Regions from separate parts of the Pseudarthrobacter sp. 05T312 genome, predicted to be linked through region 4. Evidence: riboswitches for the same ligand, from Rfam matches in the RefSeq annotation. Region 4 holds a riboswitch; each other region holds the start of a gene.
The links. A riboswitch is a leader RNA that binds a small molecule or an ion and turns the genes downstream of it on or off. The one in region 4 is predicted to bind thiamine pyrophosphate.
Positions count from the first base shown of each region.

Region 1: it holds a riboswitch for thiamine pyrophosphate, as region 4 does, so the genes downstream of both, AC1DIP_RS05640 (ECF transporter S component) here and thiD (bifunctional hydroxymethylpyrimidine kinase/phosphomethylpyrimidine kinase) in region 4, are expected to answer to the same signal.
Region 2: it holds a riboswitch for thiamine pyrophosphate, as region 4 does, so the genes downstream of both, thiC (phosphomethylpyrimidine synthase ThiC) here and thiD (bifunctional hydroxymethylpyrimidine kinase/phosphomethylpyrimidine kinase) in region 4, are expected to answer to the same signal.
Region 3: it holds a riboswitch for thiamine pyrophosphate, as region 4 does, so the genes downstream of both, AC1DIP_RS03345 (FAD-dependent oxidoreductase) here and thiD (bifunctional hydroxymethylpyrimidine kinase/phosphomethylpyrimidine kinase) in region 4, are expected to answer to the same signal.

Region 1 is NZ_JBFTLY010000002.1:327,696-332,792, forward strand. It holds gene AC1DIP_RS05635 (ABC transporter ATP-binding protein) at 1-1,193, opposite strand, end outside; gene AC1DIP_RS05640 (ECF transporter S component) at 1,193-1,816, opposite strand; TPP riboswitch at 1,884-2,024, opposite strand; gene AC1DIP_RS05645 (DUF4235 domain-containing protein) at 2,185-2,448, shown strand; gene mnhG (monovalent cation/H(+) antiporter subunit G) at 2,465-2,869, opposite strand; gene AC1DIP_RS05655 (MrpF/PhaF family protein) at 2,859-3,137, opposite strand; gene AC1DIP_RS05660 (Na+/H+ antiporter subunit E) at 3,134-3,679, opposite strand; gene AC1DIP_RS05665 (Na+/H+ antiporter subunit D) at 3,676-5,097, opposite strand, start outside.
Region 2 is NZ_JBFTLY010000003.1:206,691-211,787, forward strand. It holds gene AC1DIP_RS06980 (hypothetical protein) at 1-42, opposite strand, end outside; gene AC1DIP_RS06985 (VOC family protein) at 184-1,059, opposite strand; gene AC1DIP_RS06990 (amidohydrolase family protein) at 1,158-2,240, opposite strand; TPP riboswitch at 2,318-2,425, shown strand; gene thiC (phosphomethylpyrimidine synthase ThiC) at 2,421-4,247, shown strand; gene AC1DIP_RS07000 (alpha/beta fold hydrolase) at 4,244-4,978, opposite strand; gene ffh (signal recognition particle protein) at 5,082-5,097, opposite strand, start outside.
Region 3 is NZ_JBFTLY010000001.1:655,959-661,055, reverse strand. It holds gene AC1DIP_RS03360 (hypothetical protein) at 1-79, shown strand, start outside; gene AC1DIP_RS03355 (thiazole synthase) at 153-968, opposite strand; gene thiS (sulfur carrier protein ThiS) at 973-1,209, opposite strand; gene AC1DIP_RS03345 (FAD-dependent oxidoreductase) at 1,206-2,504, opposite strand; TPP riboswitch at 2,497-2,615, opposite strand; gene thiE (thiamine phosphate synthase) at 2,643-3,383, shown strand; gene AC1DIP_RS03335 (RNB domain-containing ribonuclease) at 3,423-4,901, shown strand.
Region 4 is NZ_JBFTLY010000004.1:219,946-225,042, reverse strand. It holds gene AC1DIP_RS08755 (Rne/Rng family ribonuclease) at 1-1,634, shown strand, start outside; TPP riboswitch at 1,794-1,891, shown strand; gene thiD (bifunctional hydroxymethylpyrimidine kinase/phosphomethylpyrimidine kinase) at 1,899-3,419, shown strand; gene rplU (50S ribosomal protein L21) at 3,682-3,990, shown strand; gene rpmA (50S ribosomal protein L27) at 4,052-4,315, shown strand; gene obgE (GTPase ObgE) at 4,433-5,097, shown strand, end outside.

The DNA.
Region 1 (5,097 bases), on a different contig from region 4:
TCCAGCACCTTCCCGGTGACGAACTGGTGTTCCGGCTCCTGGAACACCGTGCCCACCCGCGAGATCAGCTGCTCGGCCTTCCACTTGTAGGGGTCGATGCCGGCGCCGCGGCTGAGGTCCAGGGTGGCGGACACCTTTCCGGCCACCGGCTCCAGCAGCCCGGCCAGGGTCAACGCGAAGGTGGACTTGCCGGCGCCGTTGGGACCGGTGATGGCCAGGGCCTGCCCGGCGCGGACCTGTGCAGCCACGTCCTCCTGGACCGGCACCGGCGGAATTTTCCGAAAGCCCTGCCGGCGGGCGCGTTCGCGGGATACGGCCAGCTGCTCTGCCGCCAGCAACAGGTTCCCCGTTCCCGCGGCCGGGACGGCGGCGCGGGGACGGGTCGCGGGCACATACCCGGGCACCCACACGCCGGCCGCGGCCAGCATGGTCCGCGCCTCACCGAGCACGCGGTCCGGGGGCCCGTCCAGGAGCACCGCAGGATCGCTGGCGGAGCCGGGCTGCAGGACAATGATCCGATCCACCATGTCCTTCCACACGGATACCCGGTGCTCCACCACCACCAGCGTGGCGCCGGTTTTGTCCAGGGAGCGGGCCACTGCGTTGCGGACCTCCAGCACGCCGTCCGGGTCCAGGTTGGCGGTGGGCTCGTCCAGCAGGATCAGGCCGGGGCGCATCGCCAGGATGCCGGCGAGCGCCAGGCGCTGCTTTTGGCCGCCGGACAGGGCCGACGTCGGGTGGTCCAGCGGGAGGTGGGAGAGTCCGACGTCGGCAAGCGCCGCGTGCACGCGCGGCCAGATCGCGTCGCGGGGCACGGCGAGGTTTTCGGCGCCGAAGGCGACGTCGTCCCCCACCCGGGAAAGGACCACCTGCGTTTCGGGGTCCTGCTGCATCAGCCCGGCGCGGCCGCGCCGGGCACGGGGCGCGGCTCCGTCCACCAGGAGCGAACCGGACTCGTCGGCGTCGCCTGCCTCGCCGTCGTCGTTGATGTCTCCCAGGACGCCGGCCAGCGCATGCAGCAGCGTGGACTTCCCGGCGCCGGAGGGCCCGAGCAGGAGCACCCGCTCCCCCGGGGCGATGTCCAGGTCAAGGCCGTGGACGGCGGGTTTGGGCCGGCCGGCATGCCGCCAGCCCCAGCCACGGGCGGTGACGGCGGCGGGGCGGACCGCGCCGGAGTCCTGGGAGGGTGCCATCAGGAGAAGACGGGCTCCGTTGCGGCCTTGCGGGACGCGAAGGAGCTCAGCACGCCGGTGCGTGCCAGGCCTCGGGTGGCCAGCCAGGCCAGGGCGCCCGCCAGGATGGCCCCGGAAATGGTGGTGAGGACGATGTAGGCCAGCTTGTCGGCGCCCGAGTAGGCGATGTTCCAGCCCCACGGTGCGAACGAATCATTCAGGCCGCAGAAGAATCCGGCCGCGGCGCCGGCCAGCAGCGATACGGGCAGGTTAAACTTCCGGTACACGAAGATTGCGAAGATGATTTCCGCGCCCAGCCCCTGGATGAAACCGGAGAAAAGGACCGAGGCGCCGTACTGGGAACCCATCAGCAGCTCGCCGGTGGCTGCGACGGTCTCGCAGAACAGGGCGGCCCCGGGCTTGCGGATGATGAGCATCCCCAGCACGCCGGGAATCATCCAGCCGCCGGCGAGCAGGCCGGTCAGGGGCGGGTAGGCGGCGTTCATGGGGGCGGACAGGGCGGCGGCACCCTGGTCCCAGGCCCAGAAAATGACGCCGCCCGCGATGGCCACCAGCGCGGCGACGACGATGTCCACGACGCGCCAGGACTTGCTGGTGGTCTTCTTGATTGCTGCAGTACTCATGTGATCCTCCTGGGAAACAGGAGGGGAAAGTGGACCCGGCCGGCGGCCTGTGGCCGTGGAACCGCGACACTTTGAGAACTCGACTCCCTTGCGCCGGTACTAACCGGATCAGGTTCGAGGGTCTGCGGCTGTCCGCACTCTCAGCGCCCACCTGCGGTGCCCGGCTAATGCCAGGTTGCCCGACGGCGGCGCTCCCCTGTCGTTTTTAGTGTTGCTTTTCGTGTGGGTAACGCTTGTTGTTGTGCCCTGTTGGGCGTGGTCAAGTTTACACCTGGCAGGGCTGGATTGCGGGCTGCGGGCGCCAATCCCCCGGATATGACCGGCTAGGCTGGGGGCAGTCCGTTTTCCGCCCGCAAGGAGTACCTGGAATGAACCTTCTCATCAAACTGCTCGGGACAGCCGTGAGCCTCGGCGCAGGCCTCGCCGGCACCAAGCTGGTCAATGCCATCTGGGAAAAGACCACCGGACAGAAGCCGCCCACCGGCAAGCACGAGGACGTACCCACCAGCCTGCGTTCCGCGCTGACCTTTGCGCTGATCTCGGCGTCGGTCAGTGCCATCATCCAGGTCCTGGCCAACCGCGGAACCCAGCGCGCCATCACCCGCTTCGCGAAGACCCAGGACATCGTCTAGCGTCCTGCCCTTGGCGTTACCGGCCGTCGTCGGGGCTGTCCTTCCGGGCAGTCTCGGCGGCGGCTTTTTGCACCACGGCTTCGAGTTCATCGGCGGTGAGCAGTTCCCGGTGCAGGTGCTTGGTGCGGTAGCCGGCACGGCCCACCATGTGGGCGGACACAGGCACCGTGAGCAACTGGAAGATCCACGCCACCACCAGGACCGGCCACACCCACCACGTCCGCATCTGCAGCCCGATGGCCGCCAGCAGCAGGAAGAGGCCCAGGACCTGGGGCTTCGTGGCGGCGTGCATGCGGCTCAGGAGGTCCGGGAACCGCAGCAGGCCTATCGAGGCACCCAGGGACATGAGGGCGCCCACCACCATGAACACGGCGGAGACGAGGTCGATCCAGGCGTCGGGGCCGGAGAAGTCAGGATTCATTGGGTTTGACCCTCCTGTCGGCCACGAACCTGGCCACGGTCACGGACCCAATGAACCCGATGATGGAGATGGCCACCACCAGCATCAGGTTGTTCAGGTGCCGGTTCACTGCCATATCGATGCACAGCGCCCCGGCCAGGATGGCGAGCAGCACATCCGCAGCCAGCACCCGGTCCAGCAGCGACGGGCCACGGGCGATACGGATAATGGCACCGGCGGCCGCCAGCGAAAAAATGACGGCTGTGACAGCCAGGACAACGTGCATCATGCGCTGGCCTCCATACGGACCTCTTCGAGTTCATCCGCGGTGCCCATGATGCGGATCAGGCCCGCTTCAATGGAACGGACCTCGTTCCGGAGGCCCTCCACGTCCTTCTCGGAGGTGATGTTGAGTGCGTGCAGGTACAGGGTGGACGTGGAACGGTCCACCTCAACCACCAGGGAGCCCGGGATCAGGGAAATCACGTGTCCCGTGGCAGTGACGATCAGGTCCTGGTGGCTGCGCAGCTTGACCGCGACCACGGCATTGGTCACCTTGGGGCCGCGGACCGCTGCCAGGTACAGGACCTGGGCGCTGGCCACCACCACCTTGCCCACGAAGGCCAGCGCAAAAGGCACGGCGTAGAGGATATTGAACCGGCCACTGAGTTCCACCGGCGGGAGGTAGAAGAGCCGGGCCACGCCAACGGCCAGCAGGGCCCCGAAGAGGAGGTTGCCGGGGCTGAAATCCTGCCAGAGGGCGCCCCACACAACCACCAGCCAGACCAGGAGCGGCAGTTCCTGGCGCAGCGAAATGCGTTTGCGGCTCATCGTCCTCCTCCCACGGCGGTGGCGGCGGGAACGGCGGTAGCCTCACCCAGCACCGCCTGGATGTACGGCGTCCGGTCAAGCATGTCCCGGGCTGCCCGGTCGGAAAGAGCGAACAATGGTCCGGCGAAGACGGTCAGGGCGACACCGAGCACCACGAGGCCGGCCGTGGAACCCACCATGGTCCGCGGCAGGAGGGTCACGGTGTTGTTCACCTTGGCTCCCGGACCGGAAACCCTCGCGGCAGGAGGGGCAAGGAGCACAGGGTCCGGGTGCTCGGCGTCCTCCGGCTTCCGCCAGAACGCGCGGTTCCACACCCTGGCGATGGCCAGCAGCGTCAGGAGGCTGGTGACCACGCCGCCGATCACCAGTGCGTAGGCCAGCGGAGTGCCCAGCTCCACGCCGGCCTGCAGCAGGCCTACCTTGCCCAGGAACCCGGAGAACGGCGGGATGCCGGCCAGGTTCATGCCGGGGATGAAGAACAGCAGCGCCAGCATGGGTGAGAGCTTGGCGAGTCCGCCGAGCCGGTCCACGGACGAGCTGCCGCCACGCCGTTCGATGAGGCCGGTGACCATGAAGAGGCTGGTCTGGATGGTGATGTGGTGGGCCACGTAGAAGACTGCCGCCGCCAGGCCCACGGCCGAGGACATGGCCAGCCCGAACACCATGTAGCCGATGTGGCTGACCAGGGTGAACGAGAGGAGGCGCTTGATGTCGCTTTGGGCCAGGGCGCCCAGGATGCCCACCAGCATGGTCAGCAATGCCACCACCATCAACGGCGTGTTCAACGTATCTCCGGGGAAGAGCAGTGTTTCGGTGCGGACCATCGCGTAGACGCCCACCTTTGTCAGCAGGCCTGCAAACACGGCAGTGACCGGCGCCGGGGCGGTGGGGTAGGAGTCGGGGAGCCAGAAGGACAGGGGAAAGACGGCGGCCTTGATGCCGAAGGCCACCAGGAGCATCACGTGCAGCAGGGTTTTGGTGCCTTGGTCCAGTTCGCCCAGCTTGACGGCCAGGTCCGCCATGTTCACGGTTCCGGTGGCCCCGTAGACCATGGCGATGGCAATCAGGAACAGCACCGAGGACACGACGGACACCACCACGTAGGTGACGCCGGCCCGGATCCGGGGGCCCGTGCCGCCCAGGGTCATCAGCACGTAGCTTGCAGTCAGCAGGATCTCGAAGCCGACATAGAGGTTGAAGAGGTCCCCGGACAGGAACGCGTTGGACACCCCGGCCACCAGGATCAGGTAGGTGGGGTGGAAGATCGATACCGGCGCGTCGTGGTCGCCGTCGGCCATGCCCTGGCCTGTGGCGTACACCAGCACTGCAAGGCTGACGGCGGAGGACACCACCAGCATCAGGGAGGAGAACTGGTCCACCACCATGACGATGCCAAACGGAGGGATCCAGCCGCCGAT
Region 2 (5,097 bases), on a different contig from region 4:
CGCGGCGTCATGGGTGGCGACAAAGATCTCGGTGAAGCCCATGGCTGGTGTCCTTCTTCCGTTGACGGAGCTGCCCGCCGGACACTTCCTGCCGCCCGGCCGTACGGAATCAGCCTAGTAGCTGCAGGGGCGCCCTTGCACGCCGGACCGGCCTCCCGCGAAGTGGCGCGGGAGGCCCAGCGGTCAGCGGACGGCGACGCGGATCCGGTTGCGCCACGGATCTTCGAACCGAAGCTCCGAGCCCGTGTGGTGAGCCGGCACCCCGGCAACCTTGAGGCGGTCAGTCAGGGCGCCGACGTCGTCCCCCGACGGAACCTCGATCAGCACCTCACCCAGCCCAAGGGTGTCCTTGCGCGGACCTGCGCCGCGGCTGTTCCAGACGTTCATGGCCATGTGGTGGTGGTAGCGGCCCGCGGAAACGAACAATGCCTGCCCGTGCCAGCCCGCGGTCTTTTCGAACCCGAGGGTCCCCACGTAGAAGTCCCGGGCGGTCTGCACATCGCCAACCTGGAGGTGGACGTGGCCCACGCCGGCCGCTGTTTGCCGCTGCCCCTCCAGGGACTCCTCGGTAAGGTACTGCTCGAGGTAGCGCTGCGGCGGGAGCGCCAGGCTGTCCATGACCACGTCGGTCCCGTTCCAGGACCAGTTGCTGCGGGGACGGTCCCAGTACAGTTCGATGCCGTTGCCCTCGGGGTCGGTGAAGTAGAAGGCTTCGCTGACCAAATGGTCGGCGCTGCCGGTGAAGGCCCGCGGCTCGTACTGGGCTGCAGTGGCGACGGTGGCGGCGAGGGAAGCCTGGTCCTCGAAGAGCAGCGCGGTGTGGAACAGGCCTGCCTCTCCCCTGCCGGGAAGGTGCAGTCCGGGAGCCGGCGCGAGGTGGACCAACGGCCTGCCGAGGCGGCCAAGGTAGAGCCCGCCATCCTGCTCGGCGACCACCTCAAGGCCCAGTGCGCGCTGGTAGTAGTCGGTCATGACCTTCATGTCGCCCACCTTGAGCATCACGGTGCCCATGGCGAGGTCGGCAGGAAGAAGATCCTGGCTGCTGGCTGATGCGGTCATTGAAGGCTCCTTGCATTGGCGGCCGTCCCGTTGGCGGCCTGTCACACTTTAAAATTACTTGAAGCTTCAATTTATTCCAAGTCCCGGTGAGCCGTTTGTCAGCGAATGATCCGCCCGCCCAGCACCACGTGCTCCAGGGCCGTAATGGTCTCCCGCGCCGCCCGCGGGTCTTCCCGGCACACGACGACGTCGGCGCGGGCCCCTTCCTCCACTCCGTCCGCTCCCAGCCACGTTCGTGCTGCCCAGCAGGCGGAGTCGAGGGCCGCGTCCATGGGCAGGCCGGCGCCGTGCAGGGCCAGGATTTCGTCCGTGATCCTGCCGTGCCGGATCACGCTGCCGGCGTCGGTACCGGCAAAAATGCGGACCCCCGCGGCATGGGCTTCCGCCACCCGCTCCATCCTGCGTTCCCAGAGGGCGCGCATGTGGGCGGCATACCGCGGGAACTTGGGCTCCGCCTGCGCAGCAATGTCGGGGAAGGTGGCGATATTGATGAGCGTGGGCACGATCGGTACACCTTGCTCCACGAACCGGGGCACGTGGCGGGGCAGCAGCCCGGTAGCGTGCTCGACGCAGTCAATGCCTGCGTCCAGCACCTGGTCCAGGGTGTCTTCGGCGAAGCAGTGCGCTGTCACCCGGGCCCCTTCGTCGTGTGCGGCCCGGACGGCATCGCGTACGACGTCGGCAGGAAACGACGGCGACAAGTCGCCTGCGCCGCGGTCAATCCAGTCCCCCACGAGCTTGACCCAGCCGTCGCCGTCGCGCGCCTGCTTGCGGACGGCCTCCACGAGGCCCCCGGGCTCCACTTCCTCGGCGAACCCCCGCAGGTAGCGGCGCGTCCGGGCGATATGGCGCCCGGCCCGGATCAACACCGGGAAGTCCCTGCCGCCCTGCATCCAGCGGGTATCTGCCGGCGAACCCGCGTCCCGGACCAGCAAGGTTCCGGCGTTGAGGTCCGCGCGCGCCTGGTCCCTGGCGGCCGCGGGTTCGACCGGACCAGCGGCACCCAGCCCAATGTGGCAGTGCGCGTCCACGAAGCCCGGGAGCACCCAGCCGTCCAAAATCCGGTCCGGAGCAGCCGCCGGCCTGCTGAACGTAAGCCTGCCGTCCACGGACCAGAGCCCGTGCCGCACCCTGTCCGGTGCAGTGAGGACGGGGCCTCGGAAGTGGATGATGTCTGCCATGGGGCTCCTTTCGATGCCCGGTCAGGCTAGCACCGGAATTATGACAAGGGCGCTCCAGGTGCCTGTGGTAGCTTCGTTCCTGACCACACGGGTGCCCTTGCAGGGGCTGAGATCGGGCTGACGCAGCCTGCGACCGTTGAACCTGTCCGGGTAATGCCGGCGAAGGAAGTGAGTATTCCCTTGAGTACGCAAAACACCCAGTTGAACCCTGCCCTCCAACCGTCCGACGGGGAGCCCGGCGACGCTTCAGTGCCGCCGGTAACCCAGTCGCTGAAGTCGCATTCACTCGCCTACGTTGCGGATGAGGCGTCCGGGATCCGGGTACCGGTGACCGAAATTGCCCTTGAGCCGTCCCCCAACGGCCAGCCGAACGCACCCTTCCGGACCTACCGGACCGCCGGACCCGGCAGCGACCCCGTCCGCGGCCTGCAGCCCTTCCGCTCCGAGTGGATCGCGGCACGGGCTGACACCGAGCCCTACGGCGGCCGGGAGCGCAACCTGCTCGACGACGGCCGCTCGGCCGTGCGCCGCGGCGCCGCCTCCGCGGAGTGGAAAGGTGCGCAGCCGGTGCCCCGCCGCGCCGTCGACGGCCGGACGGTGACGCAGATGCACTATGCCCGGCAGGGAATCGTCACGCAGGAAATGCGGTTCGTGGCCCTGCGCGAAAACTGCGATGTGGAGTTGGTGCGCAGCGAAGTGGCTGCCGGCCGCGCCATCATTCCCAACAACATCAACCATCCGGAATCCGAACCCATGATCATCGGCAAGGCCTTCCTGGTGAAGATCAACGCGAACATCGGCAACTCCGCCGTGACGAGTTCAATCGCCGAGGAAGTGGACAAGCTGCAGTGGGCCACCCAGTGGGGCGCCGACACCGTCATGGACCTCTCCACCGGCGACGACATCCACACCACGCGGGAGTGGATCCTCCGCAACTCCCCCGTGCCGATCGGGACGGTGCCGATCTACCAGGCGCTGGAAAAGGTCAACGGCGAGGCCAACGCCCTCACTTGGGAGATCTTCCGCGACACCGTGATCGAACAGTGCGAGCAGGGCGTGGACTACATGACCATCCACGCCGGCGTGCTGCTGCGGTATGTCCCGCTGACGGCCAACCGGGTGACCGGCATCGTCTCGCGCGGCGGCTCGATCATGGCCGGCTGGTGCCTGGCCCACCACCAGGAGAACTTCCTGTACACGCACTTCGATGAGCTCTGCGAAATCTTCGCCAAATACGACGTCGCCTTCTCGCTGGGCGACGGCCTCCGCCCCGGCTCCACGGCGGACGCCAACGACGCCGCCCAGTTCGCCGAACTGGACACCCTCGCCGAACTGACGCAGCGGGCCTGGGAATACGACGTGCAGGTGATGGTGGAAGGGCCAGGCCACGTTCCCTTCCACCTGGTCCGCGAGAACGTGGAGCGGCAGCAGGAACTGTGCAAGGGTGCGCCCTTCTATACCCTGGGGCCCCTGGTGACGGATGTGGCGCCGGGGTATGACCACATCACCTCGGCCATTGGCGCCACCGAAATCGCCCGGTACGGCACTGCCATGCTTTGCTACGTCACGCCGAAGGAACACCTGGGCCTGCCCAACAAGGACGACGTGAAAACGGGGGTGATCACCTACAAGATCGCAGCGCACGCCGCAGACCTGGCCAAGGGCCACCCCGGGGCGCATGAGCGCGATGATGCCCTGTCCAAGGCAAGGTTCGAGTTCCGCTGGCGTGACCAGTTCGCGCTGTCCTTGGACCCCGTGACCGCGGAGTCGTTCCACGATGAGACGCTGCCGGCCGAACCGGCCAAGACGGCGCACTTTTGTTCCATGTGTGGTCCGAAGTTCTGCTCCATGCGGATCAGCCAGGACATCCGGGACGAATACGGGTCCGCGGAGGCGCAGGCTGCGCTGGCGGACATGGCCTCCGGCATGCGGGAGAAGAGCGAGGAGTTCCTGGCAGCCGGCGGCAAGGTGTACCTGCCGGAGCTGCGGGTCCCCGCCGAAGGCTAGGACGCCCGGGCGGGCTGGCTCCTGCTGACCCCACTGATGAACTGGCGGATGGCCCGGTCCCCGTCCAGGGAGTCCTGGGGCCGGTGCCCTCCCGCGGCAACGCGGTGCAGGGCACCGGTTTCCCGGAGGTACCCGGCAATTTCCTCATAAAGCGGCTCCCACCCTCCGGTGAGCACCAGGGTGGGGACGCCCGGAACAATGTGCAGCGGCGCTTCCCACGAAGGCTCCTGGAGCCGCAGCCGCCGCGCGGACCGTTTCTCCTCGGCGGTGGCAGGCTGCTGGAGGTCGGTGGCGTAGATCCTGCGCACGAACTCGCGCTGGAAGTCGTCATCGCTGAGTTGGTGGCGGACGTCGAACAGTGGCTGCATCAGGCTGATGTGGGCGGCCGTGGCCGGCAGTTCCGCGGTCAGGGACAGGCAGGCGGGCTCCACCAGGGTCAGGGAAAAGACCAGGTCGGGGCGTTCAACGGCGGCCATCATGGCTGCGATGGCACCCTGGGCGTGTGCCACCACGTGTCCGCCGGCAGCGCCGCGGCCGTCGTCCCCCAGGGACCGCAGGATGATTGCGGTGTCTTCCGCGAACGAAGATTCCACCGGCTCCGCGACGGCATCGTAGCCGTGCCGGCGGAGGAACAGGGCGTCATAGGACAGTGCCATGCCGTGCTGGCGGGGCCACGCGGCGGCACCGAAACTTCCGGCGCCGTGCACGAAAACTACCCTCTGCTTGAACATGTCCCAACCCTATTCCACGCTGCCGACATCCCAACGAAAAAGCGCCAGGTGTCGTCTTGAGCGGTCAAGACGGCACCTGGCGCTTCCTGATGCCGGGGAACTCCTATTTGCCCAGGAAC
Region 3 (5,097 bases), on a different contig from region 4:
CATCGCCGCCGTCGTCTACCTGGGCCGCACCCGTGCCCGGCGCGATACGGAACGCCTGACTGTCATCCTGCGGCGCTGACCACCTGCAGGGCAGGACATACGCGTGTGGCCACCACCCGGCAGGGTGGTGGCCACACGCGTATGTCCCGGTGTCAAAGGAACTCCGCCCGGCCTTCCATCGCGGACGAGGCCAGGGCATGCTCCCGTCGCGGGATGCGCCCGGCTGCCCGGGCCATCCTGCCGGCGAGCACTGCATGCTTGAACGCCTCCCCCATGAGTGCGGGGTTCTGCGCCCGCGTCACGGCCGTGGCGAGCAGGACGGCGTCGCAGCCCAGCTCCATGGCCAGGGCCGCGTCCGATGCCGTGCCGATGCCGGCGTCCAGCACCACCGGCACCGAGGCACGGGACACGATGAGCTCGATGTTGTGCGGGTTCAGGATTCCCAGGCCGGTGCCGATCGGGGCTCCGAGCGGCATGACGGCGGTGGCGCCCAGGTTCTCCAGCCGCAGGGCAAGTACGGGGTCGTCGTTGGTGTAGGCGAAGACCTTGAACCCCCGGTTGACCAGCTGCTCCGTGGCGTCCACCAGTTCCACGGCATCGGGCAGCAGGGTCTGCTCATCGGCAATGACTTCCAGCTTCACCCAGTCGGTCTCCAGCGCCTCCCGGGCAAGCTCCGCCGTGAGGACGGCATCCCTGGCCGTGAAGCAGCCTGCAGTGTTGGGCAGCACGCGGATCCCGTGGTCCACCAACAGCTGGAACAGCGAGCCGGTTTCCGCGGTGGAGTACCGGCGCATGGCCACGGTGGTCAGGGCGGTGCCGGAGGCCAGGAGTGCAGCGCCCAGGCCGTCCAGGCTGGGTGCCCCGCCGGTGCCCATGATCAGCCGGGATCCGAGGGCGACGCCGTCAATCACCAGGGCGTCGGCGGCGCCGGGATTCCCGGCCGGGTTGATGGTGCTGGTTTCGGTCATGGTGTCAGCCTCCCTGTACTGCCGTGACAAGTTCAATGTCGTCGCCCTCGGCGAGCGCCGTGGCGAACCATTGGCTCCGCGGCACCACCTGGGCATTATGGGCGACGGCGACCCCCAGCTTCCCGCCGTCCGTCGCCTGGCCGTTGGGTGCCAGCGGGCGTCCGGTGACCTGGCTGACGAGCGTGGTGATGGAGGTGCCGTCCGCCACCGTGTGGGTGTTTCCGTTCAGGGTGATGTTCACGCTGTCTCCTTGATGTGGTGGTTTGTGCCGGCGGCGGCCGGACGCGAGAAGCGCTCCGGGCTGAAAGGCGCCCAGCGCGGGTCGGCATGCCCCTCCAGCAACCCGGCGCAGATGGCCGCGGCCGCGGGAGTGAGCAGCACCCCGTGCCGGAAGAACCCGGTGGCGATGATGAGTCCCGGGACGTGCCCGGCCTGATTGCCGGCGGATCCGTCGGCCGCCGGCACACGGCCCAGCAGCGGTGCATTGTCGGGGGTTCCGGGCCGGGCCCGGGCGGTGCACTCGAGCAGTTCCAGTTCGGCGACGGCGGGAACCAGCGCCTGGGCATCGCGCAGCAGCTGGTAGACGCCTCCGGCGCTCACGGCATCGGACAGGGCGTCCTCGCGCTGGGTGGCTCCGATGACCACGGTTCCGTCCTGCCGGGGAACGATGTAGACGGGGACGCCGTGCACCAGCCCGCGCACGGTGGACGTCACCAGGGGCTGGAGGTGAGGCGGAACGGCGAGGCGGAGGATGTCGCCGTGTACCGGGCGCAGGGGCAGGTCGAGGCCGCCGGGCAGGCCGCCAAGGTCCCCTGCCTGCAGGCCGTTGGCCACAATGGTCTCCGTTGCCAGGACGGTGCCGCCACCGGCAAGGGAGGTGCCGACGACGCTTCCGCCCTCCCACAGCAGTCCGCCAGCCCGGTCCGGCACGGCATACCCATCCACCGCCCCTGCCGCGGCCAGGCCAGGCTTCCCGCGGACGGCGCCGGCGAGGGCCCGCCGCAGGGCAGCCACCAGGCGGCGCGGATCTACCTGGTGGTCCGCGGGAGTGTCCAGGGCGCAGGCGATGGCGGGGCTGAGGAGCGGCTCGCGTTGGCGGGCTTCCCTCACCGTCAGGGGTTCCACGGCAAGTCCGTTGGCCTGCTGTACGGCGCGGAGGTCCATCAGGGCGCGGCGGTCCGCGGCGTCGGCACCCACGGCGAGTGTCGGCGTCGTCAGGTATCCGGAATCCGCGCCGGTGGCTCCTGCGATGCCTGCGGCGAAACCGGGCCAGCGGGAGGACGCGTCAAGCATCAGTTCCAGGAGGTCCTCCTCCTGGTAGTGCAGTTCGCTGACGGGGGCCAGCATCCCTGCGGCGGCCCAGCTTGCGCCGCTTCCGGGTGCGTCATCGATCAGGGCCACGGAGCGGCCGGAGCACTGCGCCTCCCAGGCGATGCCATGGCCCACCACCCCGCCGCCGATGACGGCGACGTCTGCGTGGACCGTGGAACGGGGAGCACCGGGCGGCCCGGCGCGATGGTCAACGGGGGTGCTCATATGGTTCCTTCCCTACGCCGGCATTAACCGGATCAGGTCAAGCGGTCGGCTCTGACGCCCTCTCAGCCCGGCGCTTTGTGACAGCTGCCGCGGGCTCCCGCAGTACCAGCCCAGTTTAGAGGAACTAGGCTTGCAGGCATGAATGTGTCCGCTTCCTCCCTGCCCCCGGGCCCCCACGCTCCAGCAATCCCGGCCGGCACGGCCGAAGTTGCCAACGCGGGCCACAACGATGCCCTGAAGGCAGCCCGCCTGTACCTGTGCACCGATGCGCGCGCTGCGCGCGGCGACTTTGCGGAGTTCGTGGACGCCGCGTTTGCCGGGGGCGTGGACATCATCCAGCTGCGCGACAAGACCATCGAGGCCGCCGAGGAACTGGACCTCCTGGCGGCCTTGAAGGAGACGGCGGTGCGGCACGGGAAACTCTGGGCCGTCAATGACCGCGCCGATATCGCCGTGCTGTCCGGGGCACCGGTGTTCCACATCGGCCAAAAGGACCTTCCGCTGGCTGCGGCGCGCACCCTGGTCAACGGCAACGCCGCCATCGGCCTCTCCAGCCACACCACGGGCCAGGTCGACGCGGCCCTCGCGGCAACCGGCGGCCCGTCCGGTCTGGACTATTTCTGCGTGGGGCCGGTGTGGGCCACACCCACCAAACCCGGCAGGGCCGCCGTCGGGCCTGAACTGGTGCAGTACGCCGCCGGCGCCTCCGGGCAGGCCGGGGATCCCGTCCCGTGGTTTGCCATCGGCGGCATCGACCACGGAAACGTCCGCGAGGTGGTGGAGGCCGGTGCCCGCCGCATCGTGGTGGTGCGCGCCATCACAGAGGCCCCCGACCCCGCAGCAGCCGCAGCCTCGCTCCTCGGCGCGCTGGACGGCTGAGCCTGCATAATCCCGGGACTTGGGGCTACGCTGAATTTTGTGTCACATCATCGGTTGGCCCCCAACGTCCATGACCACAGGAACGCCCTGGAAGAGGCGTTGGGCCTGCTGCGGACCGAGCTTGAGCTGCCGGGCCCGTACCCTGCCGACGCTGTGGAAGACGCCCGGGCCGCCGTCGCGGCGTTGAAGCTGCCTTCCTACGACCTGACCGCCGTCGAATTCGTCACCATCGATCCGGCATCCTCCACGGACCTGGACCAGGCAGTCTTCATCGAACCCGACGGCAACGGCTACCGCGTCCTGTACGCCATCGCCGACGTCCCTGCATTCGTTGCACCGGGTGGCCCGCTGGACGCCGAAACCCGGCGCCGCGGCCAGACGTTCTACGCCCCGGACGGGCGGATCCCGCTGCATCCGGAGGTGATCAGCGAGGGGGCCGGGAGCCTGCTCCCGGGCCAGGAGTGTTCGGCTTTCGTCTGGGACTTCACGCTCGACGGCGACGCGACGGTGCTGAGCGTGGGTGTCCGGCGGGCGCGGATCCGCAGCCGCGACAAGCTCAGCTACAAGGGCGCCCAGGCCGACCTCGACGCCGGGACCGCCCCTCCCGTCCTTCGGCTGCTCCGCGAGGTGGGACTGAAGCGGGTGGCACTGGAACGGGCGCGTGAAGGCGCCAGCCTGAACATGCCCGAGCAGGAAATCGTCCAGCTGCCGGACGGCGGCTACCGGATCGACGCCGTTCCGCAGCTTCCTGTCGAGGACTGGAACGCCCAGATTTCGTTGATGACCGGAATGGCCGCCGCGCAGCTCATGCTGGAGGGCAAAGTGGGCATCCTGCGCACCATGCCCGCCCCTGACGAACGGTCGCTGCGGCACTTCCGGCTGCAGACCGAGGTGCTCGGCAGGCCTTGGGACGGGCAGGTCAGCTACGGCGAATACCTGCGGTCGCTCGATCCCACCGACCCGCGCCAGTTGGCCATCATGCATTCGGCCGGGATGCTGTTCCGCGGCGCGTCCTACACCGCCTTCGATGGCACCGTCCCCGAGGACGGCATCCAGTCCGCCATCGGCGCCGCCTATGCCCACACCACAGCGCCGCTGCGCCGCCTGGTGGACCGGTTCGTGCTGGTCATCTGCGAGGCCCTGAGCAACGGCGGCGATGTTCCCGGCTGGGCGCGCGAAGCCCTGCCCCTGCTTCCGGGCATCATGGCGGGATCGGACCAGCTGGCGTCAAGGATGGAGCGCCTGGCCCTGGATACCGTGGAAGCGGCACTGCTGCTGAACCACATCGGGCAGGAGTTCGATGCGATCGTCATTTCCGGGTCGAAGCCGCAGAACGGGAACGGCAACGGGAATGGCAAGAACGGCAATGGAAACGGCAGTTCGGGAATTATCCAGGTTGCCGAACCGGCCGTGACCGCACGGTGCGCCGGCGAGCTGGAGTCCGGCACCAAGGTCCGGGTACGGCTGGTTTCCTCCGATATCACCACCCGGCAGATCCACTTCGAGCTCGTTTCCTGAGCGGCAGGCGGCTCCCAAGGCGGGCCGAAACCGTGTTTTTGAGCCCTTACGGCTAGACTGGAGGGGTAGAACTGGATGCCCGGTCGTTGATTTCCTTGATTTGAAACCAACAAGCCCGCCCCTACGCGATCTTGAGAAGTACCCGTTGGTCACCAGTGCCAACATTAGATAGCCCGCGATCGGCTTCCACTGGAAT
Region 4 (5,097 bases):
ACGACATCAACCGGCTGCGCGCACAGTGGGAAGGCATCGAAAGCCAGTCCACGTCCACCAAGATCCTGGCCCCCGAGCTCCTTTACGGCGAACCCGACCTCACAATCAAGGTGGTCCGCGACGTCTTCAACGAAGACTTCTCCAAGCTCATCGTTTCCGGTGAGGAAGCCTGGGACACCATCGAGGCCTACGTCACCTACGTGGCGCCGGACCTCGTGGGGCGGCTCGAGAAGTGGACCAAGGACCAGGACATCTTCTCGGCCTGGCGCATCGACGAGCAGATCCACAAGGCCCTCGAACGGAAGGTCTTCCTGCCCTCCGGCGGCTCCTTGGTGATCGACCGCACCGAGGCCATGACCGTTGTGGACGTCAACACGGGCAAGTTCACCGGCAGCGGCGGCAACCTTGAGGAAACCGTCACCAAGAACAACCTCGAAGCGGCCGAGGAAGTGGTGCGCCAGCTCCGGCTTCGCGACATCGGCGGCATCATCGTGATCGACTTCATCGACATGGTGCTCGAATCCAACCGCGACCTGGTCCTGCGCCGCCTGGTGGAGTGCCTGGGCCGGGACCGGACCAAGCACCAGGTTGCCGAAGTGACCTCACTCGGCCTGGTCCAGATGACCCGCAAGCGCATGGGCACCGGCCTGCTCGAAGTGTTCGGCGAGCAGTGCGAGGCCTGCGCCGGCCGGGGCGTCGTGACCCATGACGATCCCGTGGAGCACCGCCGGGCCAACATCGTGGCGGCCGAGCACCACGTCCAGCGCACCGACAACCGGCCCGAAGCCCGGGCGGAAACGCGCCCGGAAGCGCAGCGGAACGACAACGGCCAGCCCGGTGTCCGGACCGAACGCAAGCGGCGGCGCGGACGCGGCGGCCAGCAGCCCGAGGCTGCCCCGGCACCTGCCGTGCATGTCCACACCGTCCAGCCGGACCCGTCCGACGCCGAGCGGCACGCCAAGGCGGAGGCCACCAGGCTTGCCCTCGCAAACATCGCCGCTGCCGCCCATGCAGCCCACCTGCACGACGACGAGGTGGCGGCAGCCCGGCAGGTGCCGTCCGTGGAGCCTGCGCCGGTACCCGTTGAGGAGACGCACGACGCCGATGCCCCGGCACGTCCCGCAGCCGTCCTCACGTTCGGCGGCGAGGAAGTCCCTCTTCCGTTCGTGGAGCACGCCGGGGAACAGCATCCGAAGCCTGCCCTGACGCTGGACCGGCTTGCGGAAGCATTCGCCCACCTGGGCCAGCCGGCTTCCCCCGTGGAGAACGCCCCTGCCAGGCAGGCAGAGGCCGTGCAGGCAGCAGGAGAGGTCGCGCCGGAAGGGCAGGCCGACGGCGGGACGGCAGAAGGCCGCGCCGGTGCCGCTCCTGAGGCGTCGCCTGAAAAGGACTATTCGGACCACACGCTGGAGCAGTCCCGGCAACGCCGGCCCCGGCGCCACCGGGCCGCCAGCCGTGCCCAGGGTTCCGCCAACGAGACCGCTGTCCAGCACCATGAAAACGTCCAGGCTGATGCCGGTGGGCACTCGCACGCAGCCAAGGCCCCCGAACCGGCGAAGGACCAGCCGGAACCGCGCAAGGCGGCCGAGGAACCCATCATCCTCGGCGTCGGGGTGCCTGCCTCGGAACTCTAGCCACAGGAGCGTCCAGCCAGGAATCCCCGTCCTGCGCATCGGTCCACCGGGATTTCCGGGTGGACCGTGCGGGGCGGGGATTCCTGCTGTTCCGGGGCGGTCTATTCTGCGGCGGCCGTTGTCACCCTTTTCCCCGGCTGCGGCGCACGGGCTAGGGTAGGAACCGACACGGGGTGCCGCGCAGCAGGCCGGCTGAGATCCAGACCCGTTGAACCTGTCCGGCTAGTACCGGCGAAGGGATGTCTCTTGTCTTCGACCCTTTCCATGCCCCTGCCAGCTGCCTCCTCCGTCCGCACCGGGCTGCCCACCGGCCGGGACGTCCCGCGGGTCCTGTCCATCGCCGGCTCCGACCCGTCCGGGGGCGCAGGCATCCAGGCCGACCTGAAAAGCATTGCCGCCCACGGCGGATACGGCATGGCTGCCATTACCGCCCTGACGGCACAGAACACCCGCGGCGTGCAGTCCGTCCACGTTCCTCCCGTGGCTTTCCTCGCCCAGCAGCTGGACGCGGTCAGCGATGACATCTCGATCGACGCCGTCAAGATCGGCATGCTGGGGGACGAGGCCGTGATCCGCACCGTCCGGCACTGGCTGGAGAAGGTCCGTCCCGCCGTCGTGGTCCTGGACCCGGTCATGGTGGCCACCAGCGGCGACAGGCTGCTGGAGGAGTCCGCCGAGGCCGCGCTCCGGGACCTGCTGCCCCTGGCCAACCTCATCACTCCCAACCTGCCGGAGCTTGCCATGCTGGTGGGTGCGGACCCTGCCGACAGCTGGGCGGCCGCGCTGGAGCAGGGGCGGCACCTGGCGGACGCCACCGGCGCCACCATCCTGGTCAAGGGCGGTCACCTGGCGGGTGCGGACTGCCCGGATGCGCTGGTCAATACGGCTGGCCTCCTCGCACAGGAAGTGGTGGAGGTGCCGGGAAACCGCATCAACACCCGCAACAGCCACGGCACCGGCTGTTCCCTGTCTTCCGCGATGGCCACCGTCCAGGCTCGCTTGGGCGACTGGGAGGCATCCCTCCGGACGGTCAAGCCATGGCTGGCAGGCGCCCTTGAAAACTCGGAGCAGCTCGAGGTGGGCCAGGGAAACGGGCCGGTGCACCACTTCCACCATGTGCGGCCTGCCCCCGCGGAAGGCGGCTTCGCTGCACGGCTCTGGGCAGAAGCCCAACAGGACCTCGCGGACATCTACGCCCTGGACTTCATTCACGGCCTGGCCGCCGGGGACCTTCCCGAGAAGGACTTCGCCTACTACCTGGCCCAGGATGCCCTGTACCTGAACGGATACTCCCGGGTGTTGGCCCGCGCCAGCGCCCTGGCTCCCTCGGAAGCGGAACAGCTGTTCTGGGCCGGGTCCTCGCAGCAGTGCCTGGAGGTGGAGTCGGAACTGCACCGTTCCTGGCTCAGCACCCGGCCCGCCCAGAACGGCCTCGGCCCCGTCACCAAGGCCTACGTGGACCACCTCACCGCAGCGTCGGCGTCGGGCAGCTACGCCGTCCTGGCCGCCGCCGTCCTTCCCTGCTTCTGGCTCTACGCCGAGGTGGGCGAAAAGCTGCACGGCCAGTTTGTTGCCTCCTTGGAGCCGGAGGGGCACGCCTACGCGGCCTGGCTGCGGACGTATGCCGACGAAGGATTTGCCGAAGCAACGCGCCGCGCCATCGCCATCGTGGACGCAGCTGGCCGGAAGGCCTCGGACGCCGAGCGGGAGGCCATGGTGACCGCGTTCAAGCAGTCCTGCCGCCTGGAAGTGGAATTCTTCGACGCGCCGAGGCTCCATTCCTGACTCCTGCGGGCAGCACCGCCGCTATGATGGAGTTCATGGTTGCGGTGCTGCCTGCCGGAGTGTGGTTACTACCACACCCGGGCCGCCGGAACCAGCCTCATTTGCGGCCGTAGATGGATTTAGCGTATTCTAGATCTTCGGTGCTTACGCCAACACTTGGGTTATGACCCCACGGCGTTGAGGCACAGCGGGAACCCTGACTTTTTTGAGTCGGTTCCGCACGCAAATTTTGTAATAAACGTCGAGAGAAGTGAGTTCCCAAGTGGTGTACGCGATTGTCCGCGCAGGCGGCCGCCAAGAGAAGGTTTCCGTTGGAGACTTCGTTACCCTGAACCGCGTCGCCGGTGGAGCCGGCAGCACCATCGAGCTGCCCGCACTGCTCCTGGTTGATGGTGACAAGGTCACCTCCGCCGCCGCTGACCTGGCCAAGGTAACTGTTACGGCTGAAATCCTCCAGGACCTGCGTGGTCCTAAGATTGTCATCCAGAAGTTCAAGAACAAGACCGGCTACAAGAAGCGCCAGGGTCACCGCCAGGAACTGACCAAGGTCAAGATCACCGGCATTAAGTAACCACCGGTTACTGTTCAGGTATTTCAACAGATTCCCCAGAATTTAGAGGCAGGCATTTCAGATGGCACATAAAAAGGGCGCGAGCTCCACTCGCAACGGTCGCGATTCCAACGCTCAGTACCTCGGCGTCAAGCGCTTCGGCGGCCAGGTCGTTTCCGCAGGCGAGATCATCGTCCGCCAGCGCGGCACCCACTTCCACCCCGGCGCCGGCGTTGGCCGTGGCGGTGACGACACCCTGTTCGCACTGACCCCGGGCGCCGTTGAATTCGGCACCCGCCGCGGTCGTCGCGTGGTCAACATCGTTGCTGCTGCAGCTGCAGAGTAACAACCAGTTCTGAAGCGGTGGAGCGGGCCTGAGGGTCCGCTCCACTGTTCTTTTAACAGCATTACAATCGATGTGGCGTCCCCGGGCGCCCCATAAACAGCATCTGAGGAGATCCACGTGGCCAGCTTTGTAGACCGGGTAGTACTGCATGTATCCGGCGGAACCGGCGGCCATGGTTGCGTCTCCGTCCACCGCGAGAAGTTCAAGCCCCTCGGCGGTCCCGACGGCGGGAACGGCGGCAACGGCGGCGACGTGATCCTTCGCGTGGACCACCAGACCACCACCCTCCTCGACTACCACCACGCACCGCACCGGCACGCGAGCAACGGCGGCCCCGGCATGGGCGACTGGCGCGGCGGCAAGAACGGCGAGACCCTGATCCTGCCCGTACCGGACGGCACGGTTGTCAAAACCAAGGACGGCGAAGTCCTCGCCGACCTCGTGGGAGAAGGCGCCGAGTTCGTGGCAGCCGCCGGCGGCCTGGGCGGACTCGGCAACGCTGCCCTGTCCTCACAGAAGCGCCGCGCCCCGGGCTTCGCGCTGCTCGGCATCGAAGGGGATTCCCGGGACGTCGTCTTGGAACTGAAGTCCATTGCCGATATCGCCCTGGTGGGCTTCCCGTCCGCCGGCAAGTCCAGCCTGATCGCGGCCATGTCCGCTGCGCGCCCCAAGATCGCCGACTACCCGTTCACCACCCTGGTTCCCAACCTGGGCGTGGTGCAGGCCGGCGAAGTGCGGTTCACCATCGCCGATGTTCCCGGCCTCATCGAAGGCGCCAGCGA